Regions from separate parts of the Rhodococcus pseudokoreensis genome, predicted to be linked through region 1. Evidence: riboswitches for the same ligand, from Rfam matches in the RefSeq annotation. Region 1 holds a riboswitch; each other region holds the start of a gene.
The links. A riboswitch is a leader RNA that binds a small molecule or an ion and turns the genes downstream of it on or off. The one in region 1 is predicted to bind thiamine pyrophosphate.
Positions count from the first base shown of each region.

Region 2: linked by a shared signal. The riboswitch ahead of thiO (glycine oxidase ThiO) and the one ahead of JWS13_RS17455 (3-oxoacyl-ACP reductase) in region 1 are both predicted to bind thiamine pyrophosphate.
Region 3: linked by a shared signal. The riboswitch ahead of thiC (phosphomethylpyrimidine synthase ThiC) and the one ahead of JWS13_RS17455 (3-oxoacyl-ACP reductase) in region 1 are both predicted to bind thiamine pyrophosphate.
Region 4: linked by a shared signal. The riboswitch ahead of JWS13_RS37985 (TenA family protein) and the one ahead of JWS13_RS17455 (3-oxoacyl-ACP reductase) in region 1 are both predicted to bind thiamine pyrophosphate.

Region 1 covers NZ_CP070619.1:2,693,544-2,697,981, forward strand. Annotated here, with positions in the region: gene JWS13_RS17450 (LLM class flavin-dependent oxidoreductase) at 1-1,266, opposite strand, end outside; gene JWS13_RS17455 (3-oxoacyl-ACP reductase) at 1,268-2,032, opposite strand; TPP riboswitch at 2,082-2,186, opposite strand; gene JWS13_RS17460 (MarR family winged helix-turn-helix transcriptional regulator) at 2,260-2,712, shown strand; gene JWS13_RS17465 (organic hydroperoxide resistance protein) at 2,715-3,137, shown strand; gene JWS13_RS17470 (oxidoreductase) at 3,159-4,037, opposite strand; gene JWS13_RS17475 (CocE/NonD family hydrolase) at 4,078-4,438, opposite strand, start outside.
Region 2 covers NZ_CP070619.1:6,424,976-6,429,413, reverse strand. Annotated here, with positions in the region: gene JWS13_RS34450 (ABC transporter ATP-binding protein) at 1-45, opposite strand, end outside; gene thiG (thiazole synthase) at 159-926, opposite strand; gene thiS (sulfur carrier protein ThiS) at 919-1,143, opposite strand; gene thiO (glycine oxidase ThiO) at 1,146-2,213, opposite strand; TPP riboswitch at 2,212-2,324, opposite strand; gene thiE (thiamine phosphate synthase) at 2,349-3,047, shown strand; gene JWS13_RS34425 (NUDIX hydrolase) at 3,048-3,806, opposite strand; gene JWS13_RS34420 (hypothetical protein) at 3,930-4,438, shown strand, end outside.
Region 3 covers NZ_CP070619.1:6,433,568-6,438,005, forward strand. Annotated here, with positions in the region: gene JWS13_RS34465 (adenylate/guanylate cyclase domain-containing protein) at 1-44, shown strand, start outside; gene thiD (bifunctional hydroxymethylpyrimidine kinase/phosphomethylpyrimidine kinase) at 77-922, opposite strand; gene thiC (phosphomethylpyrimidine synthase ThiC) at 933-2,579, opposite strand; TPP riboswitch at 2,572-2,680, opposite strand; gene JWS13_RS34480 (GNAT family N-acetyltransferase) at 2,815-3,198, shown strand; gene JWS13_RS34485 (GNAT family N-acetyltransferase) at 3,297-3,659, shown strand; gene JWS13_RS34490 (exodeoxyribonuclease III) at 3,696-4,438, opposite strand, start outside.
Region 4 covers NZ_CP070619.1:7,206,150-7,210,587, reverse strand. Annotated here, with positions in the region: gene JWS13_RS38000 (MFS transporter) at 1-440, shown strand, start outside; gene JWS13_RS37995 (carboxylesterase/lipase family protein) at 433-1,986, opposite strand; gene JWS13_RS37990 (NUDIX hydrolase) at 2,099-2,776, shown strand; TPP riboswitch at 2,835-2,930, shown strand; gene JWS13_RS37985 (TenA family protein) at 2,924-3,646, shown strand; gene JWS13_RS37980 (ABC transporter substrate-binding protein) at 3,631-4,438, shown strand, end outside.

The DNA.
Region 1 (4,438 bases):
AGTCTCCGTCTCGTACTCCGCGCGGAACAGCCCGCGCTTCTGCAGGACGGGAATCACCTCGTCGACGAAGTCGGCGAGACCGTTCGGATAGAGCGGGGGCATCAGGTTGAAGCCGTCGGCGCCGCCGCTGCGGAACCACACCTCGATCTCGTCGGCGATCGATTCCGGGGTGCCGATCATGGTGCAGTGCCCGCCACCGGCCGCCAGCGTGCCCAGCAGCGACCGCACGGTGGGACGGTCCTTCTCGATGATCCGGAGGATCGTGTCGTACCGGCCCTGCGGTCCGGTGAACTCCGACAGCGGCGGCAGCGCGGGAACGGGTGCGTCCAGTTCCCATGCGCTGCAGTCCTGCTGGACGAACATCGACAACTGCGCCAGCGATTGTTCGACGGGCAGGAGCGCGTCGAGTTCCGCCTTCTTCCGGCGCGCCTCCTCTGTGGTCGAGCCCACGTAGGTGACGAGACCGGGCATCACGGTCACGGCGTCGGCGTCGCGGCCCGCGGCGCGGATGCGCCGCTTCACGTCGCCGTAGTAACTCTGCGCGGCCGTGAGGTCGTAGGCGACGGCGTAGATGCCCTCGGCGCACCGGGCGGCCAGGTCACGGCCCTGATCCGACGCGCCCGCCTGGAACAGCACCGGACGCCCCTGCGGCGAGTGCGGCACGGTCAGCGGACCGTCCACGAGGAAATGCTTGCCCCGATGCCCGACCGGGTTCACCTTGGCCGGATCCGCGAAGAGACCCTCCCGGTCGAGCACGAGCGCGTCGGGCTCCCACGAATCCCACAGCGCGAGTGCCACCTCGACGAACTCCGCGGCGCGCGTATAGCGGTCGTCGTGCGGCGGCATCTCCTCGAGACCGTGATTGCGGGCCTCGGCGTCGAACATCGACGTCACCACGTTCCAGCCGGCGCGGCCGCCGCTGATGTGGTCGAGCGACGCCAGCATCCGCGCGGCGTGGAACGGGGTGTAGAACGTGGTGGACACGGTCGTCACGAGACCGACCCGCTCGGTCGCCCGCGCCATCGCGGACAGTGCGGTGAGCGGTTCGAGGAACCACATGCCCCCGGACGCGGGGTCGCGCACCGAATGTCCGTCGGCGAAGAACACGGCGTCGAGGCAACCCCGCTCCGCCGTCTGCGCCAGTTCCTCGTAGTAGGCGATGTCGCTGAGCCGCTCCACCTGCGAGGCGGGGTGCCGCCACGCGGCGCCGTGGTGCCCGCAGCCGAACAGGAACGCGTTGAAGTGCAGTTGCCGGGCGTCGCTCATGTCAGTCCTTGACCAGTCCGCCGTCGACGACGAGGTTCTGGCCGGTCACCGAGCGCGACCACGGGGACGCGAAGAACAGGACCGCGTCGGCGAACTCGTCGGGGGTGGTGACCCGCTGCAGCGGAGTGCTCGCCGCGATGAGGTCGAACACCTCGCCGGGGGTGGCGGCGCTCGCGTCGGTGGTGCGCAGCAGCCCGCCCGAGACCATGTTGACGGTGATGCCGTCGGGCCCGAGGTCGGCGGCGAGGGTGCGGGTCAGCGACAGCGCGGCGGCCTTGGCGGCGGTGTAGTCGTGGTACGGGACGACGGGGTTCTGGAACAGATTGGTTCCGATGTTCACGATGCGGCCGAACCCGAGCGCGCGCATGCCCGGCAGCGCGGCCTGCGTGGTGTTCAGGGTCGCCTGCACGCTGCCGCGCAACTGTGAGTCGAAGGCCTCCCACGTGATGACGTCCGCCTTGTCGCGTGCGTCGCCGTTGAAGGAGAAGTCGGCGAGGGCGTTGTTGATCACGGTGGTCACCGGCGATCCGAAGTGCGCTTCCGCGGCGGCGAACAGTGCTGCCACCTGCGCGGCATCGGTGACGTCTGCCTGAAGCGCGACCGCGCGGTCCGCACCCAGGGATGCTGCGAGTTCCTCCGCCGCATCCCGGCTGTTGCGGTAGTTCACGACCACCCGCGCGTGCTGCGCCGCGAACGAGCGCACGATGGCGGAACCGAGGCCCCGGCCACCGCCGGTCACCAGGACGATCTGCTTGTCGAGCTGCATTGCTGTCACCTTCCGATCGGTCGGCGACGAGACATCGGATGAGCGCATACGGCCGTCTCCGCGACATCCCTTCGCCGGCATTACCCAGTTCAGGTTCGACGGGTGTCTTCTCAGCCGCCCGGATCCTCGCTGGGCAGCACCCCGTGTCACTGGCCAACAGTGTAAGGGCATTCACCGTTTTCGATTTCTTGGTTGTGCACAACCTAGTTGTGTGCAACTATTCAGGGGTGACCGACAACCTCGCCCTCGACCGCCAGGTGTGCTTCGCGCTGTACTCGGCCTCCCGGGCGATGACCGCGAGATACCGGTCGATGCTCGACGCACTGGGCGTGACCTACCCGCAGTACCTCGTGCTATTGGTGCTCTGGGAACAGGACGGTCGCGGGGTGCGAGAGATCTGCGACGCCCTCGACCTCGACACCGGCACGCTGTCGCCACTACTCAAGCGCCTCGACATGCTGGGCCTGGTCGAACGCAGGCGCTCGTCGGCCGACGAACGCCGGGTCGGGATCCACCTCACCGAGAAGGGCGCGGGCCTCCGCACCGCCGCGGAGGGCATCCCCACCGAACTCGCCCGGTCGACGGGAATGGGCGTCGACGAACTCGTCGCCCTGCGGGACACCCTGTCGCGCCTCACCGAATCGCTCCACAGTTTCGAAACCCCAACAGGAGAGAAGTAACCATGAAGATCGTCTACACCGCCGAAGCCCTCGCAACCGGGGAAGGCCGCAACGGCCACGCCCGCACGTCCGACGGCCGGCTCGACCTGAACCTCGCCATCCCCACCGAGATGGGCGGGTCCGGCGACGGCACCAACCCCGAGCAGCTGTTCGCCGCCGGATACGCGGCGTGCTTCCACTCCGCACTCCAGCTCGTCGGGCGTCAGGCCGGGGCGAACGTCGCCGACTCGGCCGTCGGCGCCCGCGTCGGGATCGGCTCCACGGACGGCGGCGGATTCGGCCTCGCCGTCACCCTCGAGGTGTCCCTCCCCCACCTGCCGCGCGCGGAGGCGCTCGAACTGACGGAGAAGGCACATCAGGTGTGCCCCTACTCCAACGCCACCCGCGGCAACGTCGACGTCACCCTCGAGGTCACCGAAGACTGAGACACCTGCGCGGGCGTCGGGTCACCCGAACTTGTACTCGACGCCCGTCAGGTCCTCCGACAGCGACCACAGACCCTTCGCGGTCTGCTCGTCCCGCGACTTCTTGTTGGAGCCCACCACCTTCGGGTGGCCACGCTGCTCGAACAGGCCGTCCGGCCCGATGTAACTGCCGCCGATCACGTCGGGGGCGGTGGCCGCGAACAACATCGGCAGCGTCCCCATCTCCGCCGACTGCGCGAAGATCCGGTTGCCCACGGCCATCAGCTTGTCCTGCACCGATTCGGTGTGCGCCTGCAGATTGGTCGACGCGTAGCCGGGATGCGCGGCCACTGCCTTGACGGGCGACCCCGCCGCGGCCAGTCTGCGCTGCAATTCGTACGTGAACAGCAGATTCGCGAGTTTCGACTGCCCGTACGCGCTCCACCGGTTGTACTTGCGGCGTTCCCAGTTGAGATCGTCGAGGTGGATCGTCCCGGCCTGATGTGCCGCACTCGACATCGTGGCGACCCGATCGGTGATCTTGCCGAGCAGCAGTCCGGTCAACGCGAAGTGCCCGAGATGATTTGTGCCGATCTGCATTTCGAATCCGTCGGCGGTCTTGCGCTGCGGAACCGCCATCACCCCGGCGTTGTTCACGAGCACGTCGACGGAATCGACGCCGGCGGCGAACTCGCGCACCGACGCGAGGTCGGACAGGTCGAGACGGCGCACCTCGGCGTTGTCACCGATCGACCGCGCGACCACCTCACCCTTGTGGGTGTTGCGGCAGGCCAGCACGACGTGCGCTCCCGCCTTGCCCAGGGCCCGCGCGGCCACCTCCCCCAGACCACTGTTGGCGCCCGTGACGACGAACGTGCGGCCGCTCTGATCGACGATGTCCGAAGCTGTCCACTTGGTCATGCCGTCAACCCTACGGATCCCGGGACGCGGCGTGAACCCGTCACCACGCCTGCGCCCCGACCAGCGGCAGATTGAGGAAACTCGGCCGGTCCGGCGACAACGCCACGTGCTGCGGCTTCAGCTGGCTGTCCGCCAGAATCGGCCCGAGCGGCAGGTACCGGGGAACGCTGCCCGCGTACACGTCGACGCGCAACCGGTGCCCCGGCGCGAGGACCGCGTCGGTGGGCACGAAGTTGATGTCGACCGGTGTCACCTCACCCGGAATCAGCGGCTGACGGGCGGCCACCGTCAGATAGTGGTGCGGTTCGGTGTAGTCGCCGTTCGCCGACCTGGTGCTCTTCGAATCGTCCACGGCCCGCATCGAAGCGGTGAGCGCACCGTTGGTGAGCGGGGTCGACGTG
Region 2 (4,438 bases), 3.7 Mb from region 1:
CTTCGTCGCACCGAAGGTCTTTGTCAGTCCCCTCACTTCAATCATGATGAGAAGGATGCCGGAACCTGCGGCCGGCGCGCATCGGCCGCAGGTCTACTCCCGACTCGTCCCCTGGTACCGGTCGGACCCTGAACCAGACCCCGACGCGACCCCGAGATCTACGACGACGCCTGCGCCCAGAACCGCTTGGGGATGCGGCCGGCGTGACGTGCCTCGTATCCCGCCACCACGGCCCCGCGCATCGCCGACGCCATGAGCGCCGGATCCTTCGCCCTGGTCACCGCGGTGGCCAGCAGGACGGCGTCGCAGCCGAGTTCCATCGCGAGGGTCGCGTCGCTGGCGGTCCCGATGCCGGCGTCGAGGATGACCGGTACCCCGGCACCGTCCACGATCATCTCGATGTTGTGCGGGTTCGCGATACCGAGCCCGGTGCCGATCGGCGAACCCAGCGGCATCACGGCCACGCAGCCGACGTCCTCGAGCCTGCGGGCCAGCACCGGGTCGTCGGTGGTGTACGGCAGGACGACGAACCCGTCGTCGACCAGTTGCTCGGCGGCGCTGACCAACTCGATGGCGTCGGGCATGAGGGTGCGTTCGTCGGCGATGACCTCGAGCTTCACCCAGTCGGTTTCGAGCGCCTCCCGGGCAAGTTGCGCCGTCAGCACCGCCTCCGCCGCCCCGCGACAGCCCGCGGTGTTGGGCAGCGGCGCGATGTCGAGCCGGCGCAGCAGATCCAGCACCCCGGTGCCGCCGACGGCGTCGACGCGGCGCATCGCGACCGTGGTCAGCTCGGTGCCGGACGCGACGAGCGCCTCTTCGAGCACCGTCAGGTTGGCGGCGCCGCCGGTGCCCATGATCAACCGTGAACCGAACGTGCGGCCCGCGATCGTGAGGCCCTTCTGCACGCCGGGCGTCGTGTCAGCCACCCTGCACCGCCGTCAGGATCTCGATCTCCCAGCCCCGGACCACGAGCTCGTCCCACCGGGCGCGGGGGAACACGGCGCCGTTCACGGCCACCGCGATGCCCTTGGTCGGCAGGTTCAGCGCCTCCAGCAGCCCGGTGACGGTCAACGGTTCCGTGAACTCGTGATCCTCGCCGTTGACGCTGATGCCGATCGGCACCACTACTTGCTGCTCACTCATCTCTACCTCGCTACTTTCTCGAACCGTTCGGGGTCGGCGGCCTTCGCCTCGACCAGTGCCGAGCCCTCCAACAATGCCACCGTCGCGTCGGCGGTCACCGGGGTGAGCAGAATGCCGTTGCGGCCGTGTCCCGTCGCCACCACGACCCGATCGGACACCCGGCCGATCAGCGGCAGGTTGTCCGGGGTCATCGGACGCAGACCCGCCGAGATCTCCCGCAGTTCGTACTCGCCGATGGCGGGCATCAAAGCCTCCGCATCCGCGATCAGATCCCGCACACCGGCCACCGTGACCTGCGTGTCGTTGCCCGATTCGTACTGGGTGGCGCCGACGACGATGCCGTCGGCACGCGGCACCAGGTACGCGGGCCTGCCGTGGACGCTGCCGCGGATGGTCCGGCCCGGCGCGGGTGTCACCCCGGGACGGGCCCGCAACCGCAGGATCTCGCCCTTCACCGGGCGCACCGGAAGTCCCGGCCACAGTGCCGGTGACGCGACGCCCGCGGTGACGACGATCTGGTCCGTGCCGAGGCCGTCGAGACTGCGCACGGCCTCACCGATCAGCTCCACCCCGGCGTCGACGGCGCACTTCTGCAACGCCTGCAGGAGCAGCCTGTTGTCGACGGCCAGTTCGTCGACGGCCAAGAGCCCCAACCGGACTCCGCGACCCAGCATCGGCTCGAGCGCGCGGACTTCGGCGCGATTCAGGATCTGCAGATCCCGGCCCTGCGCCCCCACCCACTCGGCGATGGTCCGGAGGTCTTCGGCGTCGGCGCCGTCCAGCGCGACGGTGAGCGAACTCTCCGACGTGAACAGGTCGACGCCGGCCCCGGCCTCCAGTTCCTTCCCGAACTCGGGCCACCGGTCGAGCGACGCGCTCCCCAGTTCGAGGACGCTCTCCTCACCGGGCCAGCCCTCGGACAACGGGGCGAGCATGCCGCCCGCCACCCAGGACGCTCCCGAACCGATCGACGGGTCGTACAGCTTCACCGACCAGCCGTTGCGGGCTGCTCGCCACGCAATCGACAGGCCGATCACTCCGCCTCCGACGACGGATACCGATCTCGCCATTGAACTCCACCTCACTTCCTGCGCCGGCATGATCCGGGTCAGGTATGACGGTCGGGCTCGGCGTGAGCCCCTCTCAGCCCCACGTTCCCCGGGACTCCCGTGTTGCACTTTCACCGTAGAGGCTACCGTCATGCCGTGACCACCTCGCATCACAGCAACCTCACGGACCGTCGGCGCCGCCTCGGAACAGCACGTTTGTACCTGTGCACCGATGCTCGGCGCGAGAAGGGCGACCTGGCGCAGTTCGCCGAGGCCGCGCTGTCCGGCGGCGTCGACATCATCCAGCTCCGCGACAAGGGCTCGGCCGGTGAGAAGAAGTTCGGCACGATGGACGCCAGGGACGAACTGGCGGCACTGTCGGTGCTCGCGGCCGCGGCCAGGCGGCACGGGGCGCTGCTCGCCGTCAACGACCGGGCCGACATGGCGCTGGCCGCCGGCGCCGACGTCCTGCACCTCGGTCAGGGCGACCTGCCCGTCCCCTACGCGCGGACCGTGGTGGGTTCGGACGTCCTGATCGGCCGGTCCACGCACAGCCGCGCACAGGCCAGCCTCGCGGCGATCGAGGACGGCGTCGACTACTTCTGCACCGGACCGGTGTGGGCGACGCCCACCAAGCCCGGGCGGACCGCGTCGGGCATCGACCTGGTGCGCTCGACCGCCGACTCCGCACCGAACCGCCCGTGGTTCGCGATCGGCGGCATCGACGAGTCCCGGGTTCCGGAGATCCTCGCCGCGGGCGCCGACCGCATCGTCGTCGTGCGGGCCATCACCGAGGCCCGCGACCCGCAGGCCGCCGCGCGCTCACTGTCCGCCCTGCTGCAGCAGAACGCGTAGTTACGCCTGCGCGAGCCAGTCGTGCACCGTGGCGGGCGGCAGGATCACGACGGTGGCGGGCAGCTGTTCGATCAGGTGGGGGTCGGTGGTGACGACCGCGGTCACCGTTCCCAGTGTGGTGCCGTGACCTGCCGGTTCGGCGAGGCGACCGACCGTGTCCAGTGCCTCGAGCACCTCGACCCGCGGCAGCCACCCGTAGGTGCCGTCCGGCAGGTGCACGGTGCGGGGCAGTGCCCTCGACAGCTGCGCCGGCGCGCCGCGCTCCCCCAGGACGTCGTGCCGGTCGAGCAGCAGTCGCACCTCGGTGGTGCGTAGTTGCGGCCACCCCGCTTCGAATCCGGGGTGCAGTGGCAGCCCGGCGACGTCCGTTTCCCGCACCCAGCGCAGTTCGGTGCTCTCACCGTTCGCGACGGTGGGCAGCGGGCGCTCGGCGTCGGCGATCACCGTGGTGTAGCTCCAGCCGCTGGCGGCTTTCATGGTGACGACCTCGGTGCGGACGCGGATCGCCGCGCTCTCGATGCCGGCTTCCTCGTGCGCCTCGCGCACCGCGGCGTGGGTGGTGGTCTCGTGGCTGTCCCGGGCACCGCCGGGCAGCGCCCACGTCCCGCCCTGGTGGCTCCAGGCCGCACGGTGCTGTAGCAGCACGGCCGGCGTCTCGTCCGGGAGCGGCGCACGCAGCAACAACCCGGCCGCACCGTGCTTGCCCCAATGACGACTGCCGTCCGGCCCGGTCGCCCAGCCGTCACCGTCACCACGCATCGACTACCCCTGTCCGACCTGATGGGTCTCCCTGCAGTTCCCTCACACTAACGGTTTCTGCCGGAAGTGCCCGATATCCCCAGTCACCGACTCCTGCTTATATGCTCCCCACAAGGTGCGGCCGTGACACGGGAGGGGTGCGAGGTGGTTCTGCGTGAGGCGCCGTCGATCGAACCCCACGGCAGCCGCGCCCTGTCTGCCGCCGCGGACGACGACGTCGACCCCGCCGTCGCACGTCGTAAGGAACTTCGCGCATTCCTGGCGTCAACCCCAGCCAAGCTCACCGCCCTCGGCACGCTCCTGGTGCTGTTCACCCTGACCGCCGGTCTCGTGGCCGCGTCGTCGGTGAACAGCAGGGAGGCCACCCTCGACAGCGTCCTCGCCGAGACCGAACCGCTGTCGTTCTCAGCGCAGAACCTCTACAGCGCCCTGTCGGTGGCGGACGCCGCGGCGACGACGGCGTTCATCTCCGGCGGTCTCGAACCCCCCGAACTCCGGGACACGTACGCGCAGGCGCTCGGCACTGCCTCCTCCGACCTCGTGTACGCGTCCGGCGGGCTCGCCGCCGGCGACGTGGACAGCAGGCGCCTGCTCGCCTCCATCTCCACCGACCTCAGCGTCTACTCCGGTCT
Region 3 (4,438 bases), 3.7 Mb from region 1:
CCTCCGACCTCGGTATCTGGCGGTTGCGGCTCCGCCGCCCGTGAGTACTTGTTAACCGCCGGACGTTAACAAGTACTCACGGGTGCCGCAGGCGCCACAGCGGGGAGACGGGGCCGTGACCGGCGCCCAGGTCGTACGACGCCTCCAGGCACTTGGTGACCCACTCCTTGCCGAACGCCACCGCGTCGGGCACGGACCACCCGTGGGCGAGCGCGCTCGCGATGGCGGCCGCGAGGGTGTCGCCGCCGCCGTGGTCGTTGCCGGTGTCGATCCGGGGACTGCTGAACTCGAGGAACCGGTCGCCGTCGAACAGCAGATCGGTGCTCGACGCCGACGTCCGGAGATGCCCGCCCTTCACGATCGACCACTGCGCGCCGAGCGCGTGCAGCGCCTCCGCGGCCCGGCGCGCGGTCGCGTCGTCGATCACCTCGATGCCGGTGATCAACCGGATCTCGTCGAGGTTCGGGGTGACCACCGTGGCGATCGGGATCAGCGTGTTCCGCACGGCGTCCAGCGCCTCGGCGTGCAGGAGCGGATCGCCGTGCATGGACGCGCACACCGGGTCGACGACCAGCGGGACCGGCTGGTCCCGGCCGATCCCGACCTCGGTGCACACGGCGGCGACGGCCTCGATGATGGCCGTCGACGCGAGCATCCCCGTCTTCGCTGCCCCGACCCCGATGTCGTCGACGACGCACCGCACCTGCGCGGCCACCGTCTCCGGCGGAATCTCGTGGAAACCGCTGACGCCCACCGAGTTCTGCACCGTGACCGCGGCGACCGCGACGCATGCGTGGACGCCGCACAGCGCCATCGTCCGCGAGTCCGCCTGGATTCCGGCGCCACCGCCGGAATCGGTGCCGGCGATGGTGAGGACGCGGACGGGGGTCTGGCCGTCAGGGGTCAGGGGCAGCAGCTTCACGAAGGGGACCTTACCGATTCTCTGAGGTGACGGATTCTACGGGCAGATACACGCGGCCACCTGCGTCGACGAACTCGCTCGACTTCTCGGCCATGCCCGCCTCGATGGCTTCGATCGAATCGAGCCCGTGCTGCTGCGCGTACTCCCGCACGTCGGCGGAGATCCGCATGGAACAGAACTTCGGGCCGCACATCGAGCAGAAATGGGCCGTCTTCGCCGGCTCGGCGGGCAGCGTCTCGTCGTGGAACTCCCGCGCCGTGTCCGGGTCGAGGGACAGCGCGAACTGGTCGTGCCAGCGGAACTCGAACCGGGCCTTCGACAGCGCGTCGTCCCGTTCCTGCGCCCGCGGATGCTGCTTCGCGAGGTCGGCGGCGTGCGCCGCGATCTTGTACGTGATGACCCCGGTCTTGACGTCGTCCCGATTCGGCAGCCCCAGGTGCTCCTTGGGGGTGACGTAACAGAGCATCGCGGTACCGGCCTGCGCGATCATCGCCGCCCCGATCGCGGACGTGATGTGGTCGTACGCCGGTGCGATGTCGGTGGCCAGCGGTCCGAGCGTGTAGAACGGCGCCTCCTCGCACAACTCCTCCTCGAGCCGCACGTTCTCGACGATCTTGTGCATCGGCACGTGCCCGGGACCTTCGATCATCACCTGCACGCCATGCGATTTCGCGATCTTCGTGAGCTCGCCGAGGGTGCGGAGCTCCGCGAACTGCGCCTCGTCGTTGGCGTCCGCGATGGACCCGGGGCGCAGACCGTCACCGAGAGAGAACGTGACGTCGTAGCGGTGGAGGATCTCGCAGAGTTCGTCGAAGTGGGTGTACAGGAACGATTCCCGGTGATGGGCCAGACACCACGCCGCCATGATCGAACCGCCGCGGGAGACGATGCCGGTGACCCGGCGTGCGGTCAGCGGGATGTAGCGGAGCAGCACCCCGGCATGGACCGTCATGTAGTCGACGCCCTGCTCGCACTGCTCGATCACGGTGTCGCGGTAGATCTCCCACGTGAGTGCCGTCGGATCGCCGCCGACCTTCTCCAGCGCCTGGTAGATCGGCACGGTTCCCACGGGCACCGGCGAATTGCGCAGGATCCATTCCCGGGTCTCGTGAATGTTCTTGCCGGTGGACAGGTCCATGATGGTGTCCGCGCCCCACCGCGTCGCCCACACCATCTTCTCGACTTCTTCCGCGATGGACGACGTCACCGCGCTGTTGCCGATGTTCGCGTTGATCTTGACCGCGAACGCCTTGCCGATGATCATCGGCTCGAGTTCGGGGTGGCAGCGGTTGGCCGGGATCACGGCGCGACCCGCCGCGACCTCGACGCGCACCGTCTCGGGTGAAACACCCTCTCGTGCTGCGCAGTACCGCATCTCGGGAGTGACGGTTCCGGCGCGGGCGGCGTCGAGCTGGGTGCCTGCCCGGTCGGCGATCCACGGCGCCCGCAGGTGCGGAAGCCCCGCGTCCAGGTCGATCGTGGCGTCCGCGTCGGTGTACGGGCCCGACGTGTCGTACACGTCGAGGTGCTCACCGTTGGTGAGGTGAACGCGCCGGACCGGCACCCGGATGTCGTCGCCCGACTGCAGGTACTGCTTGGTGCTGCCCTGGATCGGTCCCGTGGTGACGGACGTGGCTGTAGATATGGTTGTGCTCATCGATGATGCTCCCTACGCCGGCATTACCCGGACAGGTTCGACGGTCGACGGCCCCTAGCCGTCCTCTCAGCCCGCTGGTGCGAGCCCCCGTGGATGTGTAGTTGTCCCGGAGACTGTAACCGAGATCTCTGTGAGTGAAACATTCGGGGGAAACTTGGACAGCGGTTCCGTGCATCGGTATAAAGGGTGATGAACATCACATTTCGATTACGACACATACCCCCAGGAGATAGCCATGCTGACGGACGCGCAGGTTGTGGACGTGATCGACAACGCCGATCAGAACCGATTCGAACTCCGACTGAGTGGTGACCTGGTCGGCATCCTCGGGTATTTCGCCCTCGCGGACACCCCGCCGGGTGCGGGCGCGGGAGTGGGCGTGGTGGCCCGGCCGCCGGGACAGAGGGGCCGGGGGCGTCAGGCTCCGGTGGTCTCGTTCATGCACACGGTGATCGTGGAGGACTTCGGTCACCGCGGACTCGCCGCACTCATGGTGGGGCGCTCCCTCGACCTCGCTCGCGGGTACGGCTGGAAGGTCCGGCCCGTGTGCACCTATGTGCAGCGCTTCGTCGCCGGGCATCCCGAGTACCGCGACCTCGTGGTCCCGGTGGAGGCCTGACGGCCGGGACACGAATCGACCACTCGTCGGCAACGAAACGGTTCCGGGGCCGGTGATTCCACTCGCGAGGCCGCCCGGGAACTGTTTCCATGAGTGGCATGGATCACATTTCGAACGTTCCCGAGCCGTCGGGGAGCATCACTGCCGCTGATGCTCGCGTACTCGACAACCCTGCCCACGAACGATTCGATCTGTGGCTGGGGGACGAGCTGGTCGGCATCCTCGGCTATCGCGACGAGGACGACATCCCCGGGTTCACCGCCAGGCCCGGCGAGGTCGTCGCGTTCATGCACACGGTGATCGTGGAAGACCTCGGTGGCCGCGGTCTCGCCGCAGTCTTGGTTCGTGAGGCGCTGGGGTCGGCGCGCCGGCGCGGCTGGAAGGTGCGCCCCATCTGCACGTACGTCCGGCGCTACGTGGCGCTGAACCCGGAGCATCTCGACATTCTGGTCGCCGACTAGACCCCGGGGGCGCCGTTCGTCTCGGGTTGCTGCGCCTCAGTCGCCGAGGTCGACGATGACGGGCGCATGATCGCTGGCGCCCTTGCCCTTGCGTTCGTTGCGGTCGATCTCGGCCTTGTCGACACGGCCGGCGAGGGCGGGCGACCCGAGCACGAAGTCGATGCGCATGCCCTGCTTCTTCGGGAACCGCAGCTGGGTGTAGTCCCAGTAGGTGTAGACACCCGGACCGGGGGTGTGTGGCCGGACGACGTCGGCGAATCCCGATTCGACGAACGCCTGGAAGGCCTCCCGCTCGGGGGCGGACGTGTGGGTCTTGCCCTCGAACAGCGCCGGATCCCAGACGTCCTCGTCGGTGGGCGCAACGTTCCAGTCGCCGACCAGCGCGATCTGCGCGTCCGGATTCCGGTCCAGCCATCCGACCGCGTCCGTGTGCAGCTTCGCCAGCCACTCCAGTTTGTACGTGTAGTGCGGATCGGCGAGCTCACGGCCGTTGGGGACGTACAGGCTCCAGATGCGGACGCCGTTGCAGGTGGCGCCGATCGCGCGGGCTTCCTGCGCGGGGGCGACCTCCGGGTCCTTGTGGAAACCGGGCTGATCCTCGAAGCCGATCTGCACGTCGTCGAGGCCGACGCGGGACGCGATCGCGACGCCGTTCCACTGGCTGAGGCCCACGTGCGCGATTTCGTACCCCAGTTCGCGGAACCGCTCGTACGGGAACTGCTCGTCCTTGCACTTGGTTTCCTGCATCGCCAGCACGTCGACGTCGGACCGCTGGAGCC
Region 4 (4,438 bases), 4.5 Mb from region 1:
TGGCGCTCAGCATCGGCGGCGTGGTGGGCGCCCTTGCGTACGGACCGCTCGCGCCGTTCGTGTCGCGCCGGATGCTGATGGTGGTGGCGGTGACGGTGCTGGGCGCGGCGATGGTCGCGATGGCGTTCCTTCCTCCGCTGTGGGCGATCCTGGCGCTGGCTCTCCTGCAGGGTCTGGTGTTCGGCCCGGTCGGCCCGATCGCGAACTACGCCATGCAGACTCGCAGCCCGGAGCACATGCGCGGCCGGGTCACCGGGGTGATGACGTCCACCGCGTATGCGGCGGGTCCGCTGGGCTATCTGCTGGCCGGCCCGATCCTCGACAAGTGGGGAATCCAGCCGACGTTCTTCGTGCTCGCGATCCCGGTCCTGATCATCGGGCTGGCGTGCTTCGCGCTGCCCGTGCTGAAGGAACTGGACGAGAAGGTGCCGGTCAGTTGAAGCCCATGACGTCGTTGCCCCAGGCGACCCGCATCTCCTTGTCCGGGTCATTCACGAGGGTGTCCGCGCCGTCGATCAGCAGCGTGGAGCGGTTCTCCTCGTCGTAGGGGGCCCAGTGCTTGGACGCGTCCAGGGCGGCGGGGACACCGTGCCGCGCGAACGCGAGCCACCGGCGCTGGATCCGGCCGGACACCTCGAGTGCCGTCTTCCGGCCGCCGAGCCAGAACGTCGGGTCGATGTTGAGGGTGTCGAAATTGCCGAACACGTACGGGAGTTCGGTGGCGTGCCCGGCTCCGATGCGTGCGGCCTTGAGCATCGGGGTGGCCTGGTCGAACCGGTACATCCACGTCGGCGAGTGCCTGCTGTGGGCGTCGGCCACCCACAGGGCGGGCATCCGGAACGCGGCGTCGCGGGACATCGCGAGCGCGCCCTTCGGTTTCCCGCGGTCCGGGTACGCCGACAGGATGTCGGCGAGGCGGGCCGCGGGCAATTCCGGGTGATCGGTCGCGATCGCCCGCAGCATCTCCTGCACCGAATCCGAAGTGACCGGCAGCAAAGGCGATTTCATGAACTTGAAGATCGACGACTCGTCCTTGTTGGAACCGATGATGAGCGGGATGCGGTGGGAGTACCCCTTCTGGAACGCGGCCACCGGGTAGCGGGGCAGGAAGTCGCGGTCCACCACGGGCGCCATGGCGAGTGTGCCGGGGATCTTCGTCGGCACCTCGTTGACGAGCGTGTCGCTGGCCTCGATGACCGTGCGGTACGGGAGGCGCAGCAGCGTGTCGATGCGGTCGGGTTCCACGTCGAGGATGTCGAGGAACTGCTTCGCGACGGTGGCCGCGCGCTCGCTGCCGTACACCGACGTGGCGGGCGGGCTCTGGGCGATCGCGCGGTGGAACAACCCGTCCGCGCTCGGGCACGTCATCAGCGTGGTTATCGACCCGGCTCCCGACGACTCCCCGAACACCGTCACTTCGTCCGGGTCACCGCCGAAGAACGCGATGTTCTCGCGCACCCATTCGAGGGCGGCGACCTGATCGCGTAGCCCGCAGTTGGTCTCGAACACCCGCTCCGCCGTCGAGAACGACGACAGGTCGAGGAAGCCGAGCGCTCCCACCCGGTAGTTGAACGAGACCAGCACGACGTCGCCGAGAGTGGACAGGATCCGACCGTTGTAGATGCCCTGAGCTGCGGTTCCCAGGCAGTAGGCGCCGCCGTGGATCCACACCATCACCGGCCGCGGGGTGCCGTCGGGCCGGGGGGCCCACACGTTGACCGACAGGCAGTCCTCGTCCATCTCGAGTCCGGCGTCGATCGGGACGGCGGTGCCGTGACCCTGCGGGGCCATCGGGCCGAAGTCGACGCAGTCGCGCACGCCGTCCCACGGGGCGGGCGGGGCCGGCGCCCGGAACCGCAGATCGCCGACGGGGGCGGCGGCGAACGGGATCCCCTTCCACGCGTAGACGTCGCCTTCGGGATAGCCGCGCACGTCGCCGTCCCGGGCGCGGACGACGAGTGTGTCGCCTGACTTCTCGACATCCACGGCCGAATCTCCTCACGCAGCGCGTACGGGAATCTCCCGCCAAACTACCAACGATGCGCAGGCAGGACCGTTCGAACGTGACATAGATCAACCGCGCGCTAACATTTCCTCCGTGGCCGCATCGACCGATCCCGAGGGCAAGAGCCTCCTCGACTACCCGCGGCCGTCCGTGGCGGTCGACGTCGCCGTCCTCACCGTGGACGGCGCCGAGCTGAAAGTGCTTGTGGTTCCGCACCGTTCGGGCCGGCTCGCGCTTCCCGGCACCTTCCTCCACGAAGGCGAGCGGCTGCGCGACGCCGCCGAGCGGTGCCTGCGGATCAAGGCAGGCCTGGCCGGCGCCGAGTTCCACCAATTGGCGATGTTCGACGACCCCGCCCGCGACGACCGCGGGTGGGTGCTGTCGATGACGCACGGCGCGGCGCTGCCCCGCACTGCCCTCCCCCGCGACGCCCTGCTGATCCCCGTCGACGGCGACCGCGTGACGCAGGACCTCGCGTTCGACCACGCGGACGTCGTCACCCTCGCCGTCGCCGACCTCCGCGAGCGGTACGCGCGGTCCGTCGACCCGTCGGGCCTGGCCGACGACACGTTCACGGTGCTCGAACTGCGCCGGGTCTACGAGGTGGTGTTCGGCCGCCCCCTCCCGAAGGACTCGTTCCGCCGGCACATGCTGCCCGCGCTCGCGCACACCGGCGACATGGCCGTCGTCGGGACCGGCAGGCCCGCCGAGATCTACACGCGCGGCCCCGCGCCCCTCGCCCCGGGGGCGGCCGCGTTCCTCGCCGGCTGAGCCCGTCCACCCACCCGGGGCCTTTCCGTTCGCGGCACGGCCGGTGCTAGGGTCGGCTTGTTCTGACACGGGGTGCTCCGCACGGGCGGGGCTGAGAACACACCCGGGAACCTGCTCAGGTAATGCTGACGAAGGGATGTCAACGTTGTGAATAGCTCTGTCCAAGGTGCTGCGGGCGCAGGCCAGCACGCCCGATTCACGGACCACTTGTGGGACCGGACCAAGGTGCTGCGCGAGGCGATCGACGAACTCGAGTTCCTGCGCCGCCTCGGCGACGGAACACTGCCGCTGGACGTGTTCCGCACGTACATCGAGCAGGATTTCCTGTACCTGACCGGGTACGCGAAGGCCCTGTCCCTGGTCGCCGCGCACGCGCCGGGTCCCGTTGAGGCCGGCTTCTGGGCCGGCTCGGCAGCCGAGGCCGCGACGGTCGAAGCGACGTTGCACCAGAATCTGCTGACCAGCGGACGACTCCCCGCGTCGGACGCCGAACCGCAGCATTCGCAGGCCTGCCTCGGGTACATCTCCTACCTGACGGCGGTCGCCGCCACCGAGCCGTACGCGGTGTCCGCCGCCGCGGTGCTGCCGTGCTTCTGGATCTACGCGGACGTGGGACGCCGGCTCGCGGCGAGCGCCCGCGAGGTGCTGTCCGCCGACCCGTCGCACCCGTACGCACAGTGGGTGACCACGTACGACGCGGAGGAGTTCCACGCCGCCGTCGCGAAGGCCCGCGAACTCGTGGACACCGCCGCGGAGGCCGCGACCGACATCCAGCGCGAGGCGATGGTGGAGGCGTTCACGATCGCCAGCCGCTACGAACTCATGTTCTGGGACACCGCACTCAACAAGCAGGAATGGCCGGCGTCGTGACACTTTTCTCCCGTTCCAAGCGCGCTGCCATCGCAGCCGTCATCCTCGTCTCGGCCCTGTCGATGCTCACCGGCTGCGCCGGCGACTCGCAGTCCGACGACACCATCCGGTTCGCACTCGACTGGACGCCGAACACCAACCACACCGGTCTGTTCGTCGCCCAGCAGGAGGGCTGGTTCGCCGACGCCGGACTCGACGTGCAGGTGCTGCCGTACAACGACACCTCGCCCGACACACTTGTCGACGCCGGTAACGCCGAGTTCGGCGTGAGCTTCCAGAGTTCCTCGACGTTCTCGAAGGCCGCGGGCGCCCAGACCACGTCGGTCATGGCCCCGCTGCAGCACTGGGCGACGGGCATCGCGGTGAAGGCGGATCGCCCCGACATCACCCGCCCCCGGGATCTCGACGGCAAGATCTACGCCGGTTTCGCGGACCCGGACGGCGAGGAGACGCTGAAGCAGATCATCCGGAACGACGGCGGCAAGGGCGAATTCACCACCGTCACGCTCGGCACGTCGGCGTACGAGGCCGTGTACTCCGGCACCGCCGACTTCACCGTGTCGTTCTTCGGCTGGGAGGGTATCGAGGCCGAGCACCGGGGCACCCCGATGCGCTACTTCCACTACACCGACTACGGATTCCCGGACGCGTACGCACTCGTCATCGAGGGCAACGAGCAGTGGATGGAAGACCACCCCGAGCAGGCCCGCAAGTTCGTCCAGGCCCTGCAGCGCGGCTATCAGTTCGCCGCCGACCGGCCGGACGAGGCCGCACAGATGTTGATCGACGCCA